DNA from 2 places in the Nonomuraea sp. NPDC048892 genome. Region 2 is predicted to be linked to the other one. Evidence: riboswitches for the same ligand, from Rfam matches in the RefSeq annotation. Region 2 holds a riboswitch; the other holds the start of a gene.
What was found. A riboswitch is a leader RNA that binds a small molecule or an ion and turns the genes downstream of it on or off. The one in region 2 is predicted to bind S-adenosylmethionine.
Positions count from the first base shown of each region.

Region 1: linked by a shared signal. The riboswitch ahead of AB0C28_RS00100 (aminotransferase class V-fold PLP-dependent enzyme) and the one ahead of thrC (threonine synthase) in region 2 are both predicted to bind S-adenosylmethionine.

Region 1 covers NZ_JBEZFZ010000001.1:15,361-22,449, reverse strand. Annotated here, with positions in the region: gene AB0C28_RS00105 (DoxX family protein) at 1-350, shown strand, start outside; gene AB0C28_RS00100 (aminotransferase class V-fold PLP-dependent enzyme) at 446-1,756, opposite strand; SAM riboswitch class IV at 1,803-1,918, opposite strand; gene AB0C28_RS00095 (TerC family protein) at 2,036-2,788, shown strand; gene AB0C28_RS00090 (cytochrome P450) at 2,828-3,991, shown strand; gene AB0C28_RS00085 (SAM-dependent methyltransferase) at 4,079-5,041, opposite strand; gene AB0C28_RS00080 (chaplin) at 5,227-5,454, shown strand; gene AB0C28_RS00075 (DUF2520 domain-containing protein) at 5,761-6,651, shown strand; gene panC (pantoate--beta-alanine ligase) at 6,674-7,089, shown strand, end outside.
Region 2 covers NZ_JBEZFZ010000015.1:38,027-45,115, forward strand. Annotated here, with positions in the region: gene AB0C28_RS36785 (trehalose-6-phosphate synthase) at 1-1,390, opposite strand, end outside; gene AB0C28_RS36790 (RNA polymerase sigma factor) at 1,612-2,070, shown strand; SAM riboswitch class I at 2,150-2,291, shown strand; gene thrC (threonine synthase) at 2,305-3,537, shown strand; gene AB0C28_RS36800 (MoaD/ThiS family protein) at 3,562-3,837, shown strand; gene AB0C28_RS36805 (cold-shock protein) at 4,085-4,285, shown strand; gene groL (chaperonin GroEL) at 4,615-6,243, shown strand; gene AB0C28_RS36815 (hypothetical protein) at 6,393-6,629, shown strand; gene AB0C28_RS36820 (YbhB/YbcL family Raf kinase inhibitor-like protein) at 6,773-7,089, opposite strand, start outside.

The DNA.
Region 1 (7,089 bases), on a different contig from region 2:
CGAGCAGGGACGACGCGGGCATGACGGCGGGCACGGCGGCGGGCACGGCGGCGGGCACGGCGGCGGGCACGGCCGCGGGTACCGCGGCGGGCAGGACCGCCACGGGTACGGCTCAGGGCGGTCGCACCGGCGGGCCCATGACGCCCGCCGAGCGGGACGTGTCGGCCGACCGTCCGGAGGTGCCCAGGCAGCCGGCCGCGCCCGACACGACCCGCTCGCCTGACACGACCCGCTCGACCGGCTCGACCGGCTCGACCGGCTCCGGGAGGTTCAACGACGACGACATGAGGGAGATCGACGCGCTCGTTTCCGACGAGCCGCCGCAGCACCACAAGCCGCCGAACCGCTGACCTCCGCAGCACGACAAGCCGCCGAGCCACCGACCTTCCGGCGCGCGCGTGCGGGGCCGCAGGCCGAGCTCCCGGGCGCGCGGGCCGAGGTCGGTTCAGCGGCGGGAGACGAGGTCGCGCACGGCCTCGATCAGCCGGTCCACGTGCTCCTGCGTGCTCCCGATGCCGATCGAGGCTCGCACCGCCGAGCCGGTGTCGTCCGCGCAGTCGCCGTCGGGGGCGCCGTCGGGGGCGCCCTCAGACGTGCCCAGCAGGTGCCGGACGAACGGGTGCGCGCAGAACTTCCCGTCGCGCACCCCGATGCCGTACTCGCCGGACAGCGCCTCGGCCACCTCCCGCGCCGTGTACCCGGCCACTGTGAACGACACGATGCCCACGCGCGGGTGGTCGTCCCCCCACAGGGACAGCTCCCGTACGCCCTCGATCGAGGCCAGCCCCGAGCGCAGCCGCGCGATCAGCCGCTCCTCCTCCCGCACCAGCGCGGTCCAGCCGGTCGCGGTCAGCGCGTCGCAGGCGGCGGCCAGGGCGATGGCGCCGAGCACGTTGGGCGTGCCGGCCTCGTGCCTGGGCTCGGGGTCGTCGTGCCACTCCACGCTCTCCCCGACCGAGCGCACCGCGCCCCCGCCCTTGAGGTACGGCTCACCCTCGGCCAGCCAGTCCCTCCGCCCGACGAGCGCGCCGGCCCCGAAGGGCGCGTACAGCTTGTGCCCGGAGAAGGCCACGTAGTCCAGGTCGAGCGCGGTCAGGTTGAGCCGCCGATGCGGTACGAGCTGCGCCGCGTCCACCAGGATCCTGGCCCCGTGCCGATGCGCGATGTGCGCCAGCGCGGCGATCGGCCACAGCTCGCCGGTGACGTTGGAGGCAGCGGTGACGACCAGCAGCTTGGGCCCCTCGATCGCGGCCAGCGCCTCGTCGGCGGCGCGCACGGCCTCGCCGGGGAAGGCGGGCGGCGCCAGCCGCACGGCGTGCCGCCAGGGCAGCAGGGAGGCGTGGTGCTCGGTGTCGAAGACCACCGTGGTGGTGCCCTCGGGCAGGCAGCCGGCCAGCAGGTTCGTGGCGTCGGTGGTGTTGCGGGTGAAGATCACGGAGTCGTCCGGGCGGGCGCCGACGAAGGCCCTGACCGTGTGGCGGGCCTGCTCGTACCGGGCGGTGGTGAGCTGGGAGGCGTAGCCGGCGCCGCGGTGGACGCTGGAGTAGGCCGGAAGCGCGGCGGTGACGGCGGCGCTGACCGGCTCAAGACAGGGCGCGCTGGCCGCGTAGTCCAGGTTGGCGTACCCCACCAGTCTGCCGCCCTTGACCGGCACCTCCAGGTCGGCTCCCAGCACGGCGGGAATGGGCCGGCTCGTCGCGGATGCGGGGGCGGCCTCGGGCGTACGGGCGGAGTTGAAGATCGTCAGAGTGGACACAGGGGTACCTCCTGAAGGGCCATCGGACCCCTGGAAGCAGCCACGGAGCCCGCGCTTGCCCGCCACACCTCGTGACGGACCAGGTCTTCACCCGGGGCACCCCGCCGCGGACGCGAGGGTTGCCGGCCAGCTAGCCGGGGCTTGTCGCTGGCACTCATGACCTACGAGGGGAACTATAACCGACACCCCGGCATGAATCGCAACCCCGCGAACTAATGCCCGACTCGGCTCGTTGCTACCGGGAAACCCCCATCAACCCCCGAGTCATGGAGGTACCCGATGCTGGACTGGGTGGCCGACCCGAACATCTGGATCGGCTTCTTCACCCTGGTCGCCCTGGAGATCGTTCTGGGGATCGACAACATCATTTTCATCTCCATCCTCGCCGGGAAGCTGCCCGCCGAGCAGCGCGACAGGGCCCGCGTGCTCGGTCTGGCGGCGGCTCTGATCAGCCGGCTGCTCCTGCTGTTCGGCCTGTCCTGGGTGGTGCAGCTTACGCAGCCGCTGTTCACGGTGCTCGGTCAGGAGATTTCGGGACGTGACCTGATCCTGCTGCTCGGCGGGCTGTTCCTGCTGGGCAAGAGCGTCACCGAGATCCACCACAGCATGGAGGCGCCGGCCGGCAAGGACGGCAAGCAGGCCGCCGCCGTCTCCTTCACGTCGGTGATCGTGCAGATCATGGTGCTGGACGTGGTGTTCTCGCTGGACTCCGTGATCACCGCCGTCGGCATGGTGGACGAGCTGGGCGTGATGATCGCTGCGGTCGTGGTGGCCGTGGTGGTGATGCTGTTCGCCTCCGGGCCGATCAGCCGGTTCGTGGACGCGCATCCGACCATCAAGATGCTGGCGCTGTCGTTCCTGGTGCTGATCGGGGTGGTGCTCGTGGCCGAGGGCCTCGACCAGCACATCCCGAAGGGCTACATCTACTTCGCGATGGCGTTCTCGGTCGTCGTGGAGCTGCTCAACATCCGGGTACGCAGCAGGCACGCCAGGAGGCAGCAGGCCGTCCAGGAAGGAGAAACCCCCTCCTAAGATGAAATAGTGGGCTTTGATCCTTGGAATCCTGATTTCGTGGCGTACCCGTACCGCGTGTACGACGAGTTGAGGCGCGAGGCGCCCGTCAGCTACTACGAGCCGACGGGCCAGTGGCTCATCGCGCGGCACGCCGACGTCAACGCGCTGCTCAGAGACCGCCGGCTGGGCCGCTCCTACCTGCACGTGGCCACCCACGAGGAGTTCGGCCGGCCGGCGGAGCCGGAGTTCCAGGAGCCGTTCTGGCGCGTGATCAGGGCGGGCATGCTCGACGTGGAGCCGCCGGTGCACACGAGGCTGCGCCGGCTGGTCTCCAGGGCGTTCACGCCGCGCATGGTCGAGTCGCTGCGCCCCCGCGTCCGCGCCATCGCGGGGGATCTGGTGGCGGCGTACGTGGACAAGGGCGGCGGTGACCTGATCGCCGAGGTGGCCGAGCCGCTCCCGGTGACCGTCATCGCGGAGATGCTCGGCATCCCCGGCCAGGACCGCCACCTGCTGCGCCCCTGGTCGGCCGACATCTGCGGCATGTACGAGCTCAACCCCGCCCCCGAGGCCCAGCACACCGCGGTGCGCGCGGCGTCCGAGTTCGCCGGCTACCTCAAGGCCCTGGCCGCCGAACGCCGCCGCGCGCCGGGCGAGGACCTGATCTCGGCGCTCACCCAGATCGACGAGCTGACCGAGGACGAGCTGGTCGGCACCTGCGTCCTGCTGCTCAACGCCGGCCACGAGGCCACCGTGAACGTGACGGGCAACGGCTGGTGGTCGCTGTTCAGGAACCCCGGCGAGCTGGCCAGGCTGCGCGCGGACCGGTCTCTGCTGCCCACCGCAGTCGAGGAGCTGATGCGCTGGGACACGCCGTTGCAGATGTTCGAGCGCTGGGTGCTGGAGGACATCGAGGTGCACGGCGTACGGATCCCGCGCGGCTCGGAGGTGGCGCTGCTGTTCGGCTCGGCGAACCGGGACCAGGACGTGTTCGAGGACCCGGACCGGCTCGACGTGGGCCGTGCCGACAATCCGCACATCTCGTTCGGGGCGGGCATCCACTTCTGCCTGGGCGCGCCGCTGGCCAGGATCGAGCTGGCGGAGTCGTTCGGCGCGCTGCTGGACCGGGCGGCCACGCTGGAGCTGCGCGAGGAGCCGGTTTGGAAGCCCGGCTACATCATCCGCGGCCTGCAAAGCCTCGACCTGACCGCCACCGCCTGAGCCCGCCGCCACCGCCTGAGCCGCCCGCCCGCCGCTTCCCGCCTGAGCGGGCCGACGGGCAGGGCCGGCACCCGGCCGTGCCGGCGTTCACCGCTTCTGGCTGAGCCAGCCGAAGCCGCCGAGCCCCGACGGGTCGATCAGCTCGCCCTCCTCCGAGGCCCGCGCCAGTGCCTTGAGATAGCCGCGCGGATCGGCGCGGGCCAGGTCGAGCGGCGGACGCGCGCCGGTGACCCCCAGCTCGCGCAGCGCCGCGCGTTGTGTGGACAAGGTTGTGGATATCGCACCGGCCCTGATCCCGGCCGCCGCGCACGCGTCGAGGGCGACATGTGCGGTGATGTCGCAGGTCCCGTCGGGTACGGGGGTGACGACCGCGCCGTCGCGGTACCCGGTCAGCGTGCCGCACAACGGCCGGTTGTCCACAGGGTGTGCATAATCGATGGCTATCGCCCGGCCTCTGCGGAGACGTACCAGGACCGAGGCCCAGGCCTCGTCGCGGGGGAGGCCGATCTCGGCCCGCGAGCCCACGCGGGTCAGCGGCCACCACCGCTCCAGCCAGGCCCGGTCGGCCGGCCGCAGCGGCCCACCGAGCCGCTCCTCGCCCGTGCGCACGTCGACCAGGATGAGGCGCGGCCCTTCGGCGGTCTGCTCGGCCACGTCGAGCGGCACGTTGTCCAGCCACTCGTTGGCGATGACCAGGCCCACGATGCCGTCGGGCACCTCGCCGGACCAGCTGACGCGCCCGGACAGGCCGGGCGGCCTGGGTGACAGGTCGACGGCCGTGATCCGCAGCCGATCGCGCAACGCGGGCGGCGCCCACTCCAGGACCTGGGTGACCAGCACACCCTCGCCCGCGCCGATGTCGACCAGGTCGAGCACGTCGGGTTTGCCCAGCTCGGCGTCCACTTCCGCGAGCAGCGCCAGCACGGCTCCTGCGAAGGCGGCCGAGGCGCTGACCGAGGTGCGGAAGTGGCCTGACGGGCGTTCGCGGAGGTAGAAACCCTCCTCGCCGTACAGCGCGCGCTCGGTGGCGGCGCGCCAGGTGAGCCACATGTTCTGGACTATCTCATGACTCGCGATGGGTACGCACTGTCATCATATGACTACTCAATGTCTCCGACTTGCGATAGCGTTTACCCATTGTCATCGAGTGATCGCGTTGCGCCATCCCCTACCGGCGGAGCGGATCGCTTCCCGAGCACGCGCGGCGCGGAGCCGCGAAACTGAGAGGAGCCCTCATGCTGAAGAAGGTCCTGGTCGTCGCCGGTGCCGCCGCCATGCTGTCGATGGCCGCTCCGGCCCACGCCGACATCACCAACGGCGCCGGCGGTGTGCTCTCCGGCAACCAGGTGCACCTGCCGATCACCGCCCCGATCAACATCTGTGGCAACGCCATCGCGGTCATCGGCCTCGCGGTGGCGGGCTGCAAGGGCGGGGCCAACGCGTACGCGCCGAGCCACCACTGACAGCGGCGAACCCGGGCCGGCGCAGGCCGGCCCGGGTTCGTGTCCCCAACTGGTCAGTCGGCGGATGACCAGCCGGCGCACCTCCAAGGGGTCGCAATGTGCGGGCGTCAGGTTCCGGCAAGGGACATGGCGCCCGTTTTCATACGGTGACCCCTCTCCTCATCTCTTCCGACAGGGGGTGCGCTCTTTGTATGCCCTTGTCGCTTTTGTCGTTAACTCAACGCGCGGCAAAGCACTCGTCACGCTGGCACTCTCGCAAGGCCGTTACGCTGGTCGGCGGTGCCATTACGACAGGGGTGAGACGTCATGGACGCTGGGGATCGCCCGGCCCGGCTGACTGTCGGCGTGCTGGGGGCGGGCAAGGTCGGCTCGGCTCTCGGTGCCGCGCTGGCGCAGGCGGGTCACCGCGTGGTGGCCGCCAGCGGAGTGTCCGACACCTCCCAGCGGTGGGCGGCCGAGCGGCTCGGCCTCACGCCGTCCAGGCCGGACGAGGTGGTGGCCGCGGCCCAGCTCATCCTGCTCACCGTGCCGGACGACCCGCTGCCCGGCCTGGTCAGCGGGCTGGCCAGCACGGGCGCCGACCTCCAGGGCAAGATGCTGGTGCACACCAGCGGGGCGTACGGGCTGTCGGTGCTCGACCCAGCGGCCGAGGCGGGCGCGCTGCCGCTCGCCCTGCACCCCGTGATGACCTTCACCGGCAGGGACGACGACCTCAACAAGCTCACCGGCATCTCGTACGGCGTCACCGCGCCCGACGTGCTGCGGCCGGTGGCCGAGGCGCTGGTGATCGAGATGGGTGGCGAGCCGGTGTGGATCGCCGACGCCGACCGCCCGCTCTACCACGCGGCCCTGGCCGGAGCCGCCAACCACATGGTCACGCTCATCGCGGAGTCCTCCGACCTGCTGCGCGGCATCGGCGTCGAGCATCCGGGCCGGATGCTGGGCCCGCTGCTCGGCGCGGCGCTCGACAACGTGCTGCGGCTGGGCATCGCCGGCCTGACCGGCCCCGTCGTGCGGGGTGACGCCGGCACGGTGCGCAAGCATGTCGACGCGCTGATCCTGGCCGCCCCGGAGGCGGCCGACGCCTACATCGCGCTGGCCAGGCTCACGGCGGACCGGGCGCTGGCCGCGGGGTTGCTCAAACCCGAGGAGGCGGAGCGGCTGCTCGACGCGCTAGGGGGCAATATATGGACCTGACCGTCGCGCTTGGAGGGCACTTATGGAGCTGATCGTCGCCGGCAACCGGGAAGACCTGGTCAAGGCGCGCCGTGCCGGCACGGTGGCGCTGGTCCCGACCATGGGGGCGCTGCACGAGGGCCACCGGTCGCTGATCAGGCAGGCCCGGGTGCGCGCCGATCAGGTCGTGGTCAGTATCTTCGTCAATCCTCTTCAATTTTCTCCAAACGAGGATTTTTCACGCTATCCCCGTACATTCGACGCCGATCTCGATGTGTGCCGCGCCGAAGGCGTGGATGTCGTGTTCCACCCGGCCGTCGAGGACATGTACGCCCCCGACCGCCAGATCTCCGTCTCCTCCGGCGAGATGGGCCGCATCGTCGAGGGCGCCGCCAGGCCCGGCCACTTCGACGGCATGCTCACGGTGGTGCTCAAGCTGTTCAACCTGGTCCAGCCCGA
Region 2 (7,089 bases):
TCTGCGGCGGCAGGGCGGTCGCGGCCGCGTGCAGCTTGTCGCGGCGCATGCGGCGCTCGTCCTCCGGCATGACCAGCGCGTCGTGCAGGGCCGCCGCGGTGCCGCTGATGTCGTACGGGTTGACCAGGAGCGCGTGCTGCCCCAGCTCGGCCGCCGCCCCCGCCTCCCGCGACAGCACCAGCGCGCACCGCTCGGACAGGACAGGCCCCTCCTTGGCGACCAGGTTCATGCCGTCGCGGATGGGGTTGACGAGCAGCACGTCGGCCATCCGGTACGCGGCCAGCGAACGCGGATAGTCGTCGTTGACGTTGAGTATCAGCGGGTCCCAGTCGTCGGTGGCGTACTCGTCCTCGATCTCCTGGGCGCGGCGCTGCACCGAAGCGGTGTATTCGCGGTATTCGGGCAGGTCGTGCCGGCTGGGATAGGCGAAGGCGAGGTGGACGACCCGGCCGTGCCACTCGGGATGGGCGGCCAGGAACTCGCGGTAGGCGATCAGGCCGCGGACGATGTTCTTCGACAGCTCGGTGCGGTCGATGCGGACGATCAGCCTGCGGTCGCCCACCTGGTCCCTGAGCGCGGTCATGTGGGACTCGACGTCGGGCTCGCTGGCCCGCTCCCACAGTGCCGAGCCGTCCACGCCGAGGCTCTGCACCCCGATGCGGGTCGTGCGGCCCTCGTGGGTGACGCTGCGCCCGACGCGGTCGGCCTCGGCGCCCAGCAGGCGCTCGCAGCAGTCCATGAACGCCTGGGCCCATCTGTCGGTGAGAAACCCGGCGTGATCGGCCCCCAGGATGCCCTCCAGGACCTCGCGCGCCACCTCGTCGGGCAGCAGCGAGAAGTATTCCGGCGGCGCCCACGGCGTGTGGCTGAAGTGGGCGATGCGCAGGTCGGGCCGCTCGGCGCGGAGCATGGCGGGGGTCAGCGTAAGGTGATAGTCCTGCACCATCACGCGGGCGCCGTGGCCGGCCTCCTCGGCCAGCGCCAGCGCGAACGCCCCGTTGTAGTCGCGGTAGGACTCCCACTCGCGCTCGAACCTCGTGCCGAAGTTGGGCGTGTTGGGGATGTCGTAGAGCAGGTGGTTGACGAACCACAGGGTGGAGTTGGCCACGGCGTTGTAGGCGCGGTGGAAGACGGCGGGCGCGATGTCGAGCATGCGCAGCGGGCCCGTGTCGTAGCCGGCCTGGTCGATGCGGCCGCCGGAGGCCAGGCGCACGGCGCTGCGGTCGCCGTCGGACAGCGCGGCGCAGACCCACAGCACGCCGTCGTCCTTGGCCACGCCCGACAGGCCCGAGACGAGCCCGCCGCCGCCGCGCCGCATGGTCAGCTCGCCGTCGTCGGAGACGGTGAAGGAGACCGGGCCTCTGTTGGAGGCGAGCAGGACGCTGTTCATGGACATCCTCGGTCAGTGAGTCGCGGGATTGTCGCGGGATTGACGCGCGGACCGCGCCATCTCGCGTGCGGCGGGGCGAGGAAGTCAACTAGGCTCCCATCGATCACAAACATAGGATCCCATCTATGGCGCTTGATGAGCTAACCGAGGAACTCGCCCGCTCCGCGGCCGGAGGAGACCATCGCGCACTTGGCGAGCTCCTGGCGCGGATCGAGCCTGACGTGCTGCGCCACTGCGCCCGAATCCTCCCTTATCACCAGGATGCGGAAGAGGCCTCGCAAGATACGTTGCTGGCCGTGGCGCGCAACATCGGCCGCTTCGAGGGGCGGGCCAGGTTCAGCACCTGGCTGCACATCGTGACCGCCAACTGCGCGCGGACGACGTACCGGACGCTCAAGCGCAGGTCGGCCGAGCAGAGCTCGGACGAGCTGCCCATGCAGAAGCCCGACGTGCGGCGGGTCAGCGTGATCGCGGGCTCGCGGCTCGACCTGCTCGACGCGATGGAGGCGCTGGAGGCCGACAAGCCCGACCTGGCGCAGGCGCTGGTGCTGCGCGACATCGTCCAGCTCGACTACAACGAGGTGGCCGAGCAGCTCGGCATTCCGCTCGGCACCGCGAAGTCCCGCATCCACCAGGCGCGCAAATACGTGCAGGGTGTCCTGGGCGAGGATTATCGCTGAGACCACCCGTCCCACATGGTGAGACAGGTGGAAGTTTCGGCCACTTGAGCGGGTAGAGTCCAGTTCAACAACTTCATATTGCTCATCCAGAGGGGTGGAGGGACCGGCCCTGCGAAGCCCCGGCAACCCTCCCGGCTTTCGACTCGCGACCTGGCGAGGCCGACCGGGACTAGGTGCCAATTCCGGTTCGCGGTCAAGGTGGCCGTGGGCGAAGATGAGGGAAGGCCTCGCTTCATGTCGCTCGACTTTGGTCCTGCTGTCGGTCTGTCCTGCCGCGAGTGCGGCGCGCGTTACCCCCTGGGTCCGAGCTTCGCCTGTCTGGAGTGTTTCGGGCCGCTTGAGGCGGCCTACGACTTCGGCACGGTGACCCGGGCGGACATCGAGTCCGGCCCGGCCAACATCTGGCGTTACCGCGCGCTTCTCCCCGTCCCGGCTGACGTGACCGAAAAGCCGAATATGAACCCGGGCTGGACCAAATTGGTCAAGGCCGGAAACCTCGGCAAGTCACTGGGCCTCAAATCCCTGTACGTGAAGGACGACTCGGGAAACCCCACCCACTCCTTCAAGGACCGCGTGGTCGCCATGGCCGTCGAGGCGGCGCGCAACTTCGGCTTCCACACGCTCTCCTGCTCCTCCACGGGCAACCTCGCGGGCGCGGTCACCGCCGCCGCGGCGCGGGCCGGGCTCGACGCGTGCGTGTTCATCCCGTCCGACCTCGAAGCCGCGAAGATCGCCATGGCCCGCGTGTTCGGTGGTCGGCTGATCGCGATCGACGGCAGCTACGACGAGGTCAACCGGTTCTGCTCCGAGCTGATCGGCGACCCCATGGGCGACAAGTGGGGCTTCGTCAACGTCAACCTGCGGCCCTACTACGCCGAGGGCTCCAAGACGCTCGCGTACGAGATCGCCGAGCAGCTCGGCTGGCGGCTGCCCGAGCAGATCGTCATCCCCATCGCCTCCGGCTCCCAGCTCACCAAGATCGACAAGGGCTTCAAGGAGCTGATCCAGCTGGGGCTGGTCGAGGACACGCCCTACAAGATCTTCGGGGCACAGGCCGAAGGCTGCTCGCCGGTGTCGGCCGCGTACAAGGCCGGTCACGACGTCGTCCAGCCGGTCAAGCCCGACACCATCGCCAAGTCACTGGCCATCGGCAACCCGGCCGACGGTCCCTACGTGCTGGACATCGCACGACGCACCGGAGGGGGCGTCGAGGACGTCACGGACGCCGAGATCGTGGCCGCCATCAAGCTGCTCGCCTCGACCGAGGGAGTCTTCGCCGAGACCGCGGGCGGGGTGACCGTCGGCGTGCTGAAGAAGCTGGCCGAGAGCGGCAGGCTCGACCCCGAGGCCGAGACCGTGGTGCTGAACACCGGCGACGGGCTCAAGACGCTCGACGCCATCAGCGACGACGCCGCGCCCACGGCCGTGATCCGGCCCTCCCTCGACGCGTTCCGCGCGACTGTCTGACAACCAGGAAAGGCGACATTTACCATGAGCGTTTCTGTGCGGATTCCCACCATTCTGCGCACGTACACCGGGGGCAACGCCGAAGTGAGTGGCGAAGGCGCGACTCTTCGTGACGTGCTCGCCAAGCTGGACTCCGACTACCCGGGCATCGGCGCGAGAATTCTGGATGAATCGGGCAAGATTCGACGTTTCGTCAACGTTTATGTTGGGGAAGAGGACGTCCGTTTCGCCCAGGGTCTCGACACTCCCGCCCCAGAGGGCACGCAGATCTCCATCATCCCCGCGGTCGCCGGCGGCTGAGTGCCGCGGCATCCCCGATCGTGGAAGGCGCCCCTTGTGGGCGCCTTCTGCTTTTCCAGGGCTAATTCACCGTTGTACGAGCTTCGCTGCGAAGAAATACCTGGTTTGCAGATTGACTCTGTTGCCAAACCCCGTGCCACAGGTATGGTCGAGGGCGATCGTCTGCATGATTTTCAGTTATGTCAGGCGATTACAGGCCTCGCGGAGGAATGGGCGAGATCTGAGAGACCAGTAAGAGGAGTCGGAAGTGGCGCAGGGCACCGTCAAGTGGTTCAACGCGGACAAGGGCTACGGCTTCATCGCGGTAGACGGTGGTAAGGATGTATTCGTCCATTACTCAGCGATCATGATGGACGGGTACCGCTCTCTCGAACAGGGTCAGCGCGTCGAGTTCGAGATCACGCAGGGCCAGAAGGGGCCGCAGGCGGAGTCCGTCCGCACGGTCTGAGGTCACGTCAACTGGTATGCACCGGGCGGGCTCGCACGGCAGCGCAGTCCGTGCGAACCGTCACCTCTCAATCGTCGACTCGCGTGCGGCGAGCTGCTTCGGGCGGCTCGCCGTACTGACTTCTGACCTGGGGAGGAACATCCGGCGCGGGTGCGTTCGCTTGCACTCGGCAGGGTAGAGTGCTAAACAGTTCGTTGGCACTCTGTGCAGCAGAGTGCCAACATCGGATCGAGACGATGGGGTCTGCCGAACGGAGATGCGGGCCCATGCCGTCGCGGGCGTCGGCTCGGTCCACGACAAGCCACCCTGTATCTGGGAGGTCTAGCCTTATGGCAGCCAAGATGATCGCGTTTGACGAGGACGCCCGGCGCGGTCTCGAGCGCGGTATGAACCAGCTCGCCGACGCCGTCAAGGTGACTTTGGGTCCCAAGGGCCGCAACGTCGTGCTGGAGAAGAAGTGGGGCGCTCCCACGATCACCAACGACGGTGTGTCCATCGCCAAGGAGATCGAGCTCGAGGACCCTTGGGAGAAGATCGGCGCCGAGCTGGTCAAGGAAGTCGCCAAGAAGACCGACGACGTCGCGGGTGACGGCACCACCACCGCCACCGTGCTCGCCCAGGCGCTGGTGCGCGAGGGTCTGCGCAATGTCGCCGCCGGCGCCAACCCGATGGCCCTGAAGAAGGGCATCGAGGCGGCCGTCGAGCGCGTCAGCGAGGAGCTCTCCAAGCTGGCCAAGGACGTGGAGACCAAGGAGCAGATCGCCTCCACCGCCTCCATCTCCGCCGCCGACCCCGAGATCGGCTCGCTCATCGCCGAGGCGATGGACAAGGTCGGCAAGGAAGGCGTCATCACCGTCGAGGAGAGCAACACCTTCGGCCTTGAGCTCGAGCTCACCGAGGGCATGCGCTTCGACAAGGGCATGACGTCGATGTACTTCGTGACCGACTCCGACCGCATGGAGGCCGTGCTCGAAGACCCGTACATCCTGATCGTCAACAGCAAGGTCTCGGCCAACAAGGACCTGCTGCCGCTGCTCGACAAGGTCGTGCAGTCCGGCAAGCCGCTGCTGATCATCGCCGAGGACGTCGAGGGCGAGGCCCTGGCCACCCTGGTCGTCAACAAGATCCGAGGCCTGTTCCGCTCGGTCGCGGTCAAGGCCCCGGGCTTCGGTGACCGCCGTAAGGCCATGCTCAACGACATCGCGATCCTGACCGGCGGTCAGGTCGTCGCCGAGGAGGTCGGCCTCAAGCTCGAGACCGCCACCCTCGACCTGCTGGGCCGCGCCCGCAAGGTGGTCGTCACCAAGGACGAGACCACGATCGTCGACGGTGCCGGTGACGCCGAGCAGATCGCGGGCCGGGTCAACGAGATCCGCGCCGAGATCGAGCGCACCGACTCCGACTACGACCGCGAGAAGCTGCAGGAGCGCCTGGCCAAGCTGGCCGGCGGCGTGGCCGTGATCAAGGCCGGCGCCGCGACCGAGGTCGAGCTCAAGGAGCGCAAGCACCGCATCGAGGACGCCGTGCGCAACGCCAAGGCGGCCGTCGAGGAGGGCATCGTCCCCGGTGGTGGCGTGGCCCTGCTGCAGGCCGGCGCCAAGGCGTTCGACAAGCTGGAGCTGACGGGCGACGAGGCCACCGGTGCCGCCATCGTCAAGAAGGCGCTGGAGGAGCCGCTCAAGCAGATCGCGGTCAACGCCGGCCTTGAGGGCGGCGTCGTGGTCGAGCGCGTGCGCAACCTCACCCCGGGTGAGGGCCTCAACGCCGCGACCGGCGAATACGTCAACATGTTCGAGGTGGGCATCCTCGACCCGGCCAAGGTGACGCGCTCCGCGCTGCAGAACGCCGCTTCCATCGCGGCGCTCTTCCTCACCACCGAGGCCGTCATCGCCGAGAAGCCCGAGAAGACCCCCGCTGCGCCGGCCGGCATGCCCGGCGGCGGCGACATGGACTTCTAGGTCTTTTCTCGTCGTAAGAACGAAGAGCGGTCCGGGCTTTTCCGGGCCGCTCTTGTTTTGTTTGACTGCCATTACGTTTCACAATTGCTCGGCTACTCCAAGTGAGGAAGGGTGGTGCCACCACACCACCTGTACAAAGGAGTAAGAGGATGCTTTCCCGCAGCAAGCGCATTTTCGGCGTCGCCGCCCTGGCTCTCGTCGCCGCCACCACCGCCCCGGCCGCCCCGGCCTTCGCCGAGCGGAGCGCCCTGTCGCTGAACGACATCCCCCTGCTGCGTGAGCTGCAGGGGCCGATCTGCCTGCCCAACGCGCAGACCGGGCTCACGGTGCTCGACGCGCTGCTTCCGCAGCTCATGGCCTGCCCGGAGGGCTGGCTGGCCGACTGAGGCCGCCCGGCCCGCGGCCGGATCCGGCCGGCTTCGGCCGCCGGTGGGCGGGCCCGGCTGACACACGAGGTCGCCGGCGGTGACGATCGCCGGCACGAAAAGCGCCCCGCCGCCGTGGCGGGGCGCTTTCATGTGTCTCGCGGTCAGACGCCGTAGAGGGCGACGATATGGCCGCGGGCCAGGGTGTTGGCGGTGATGTTGAAGCCCACCACCGCCGGGCTGGCGTCGCTGTCGACGCCCAGCCGGTCGACCCCGAGCGCGTGGACCGTGAAGACGTAGCGGTGCGGGTCGCCGGGGGGCGGGGCGGCGCCGCCGTACGCCTTCGTGCCGTAGTCGTTGCGCGCGTGCCCGGCGCCCTCGGGCAGGCCCTTGAAGTCGGGAGAGCTGCCCGCGCCCGCGGGCAGCTCCGTCACCGAGGCGGGCAGGTCGAACAGCACCCAGTGCCAGAAGCCGCTGCCGG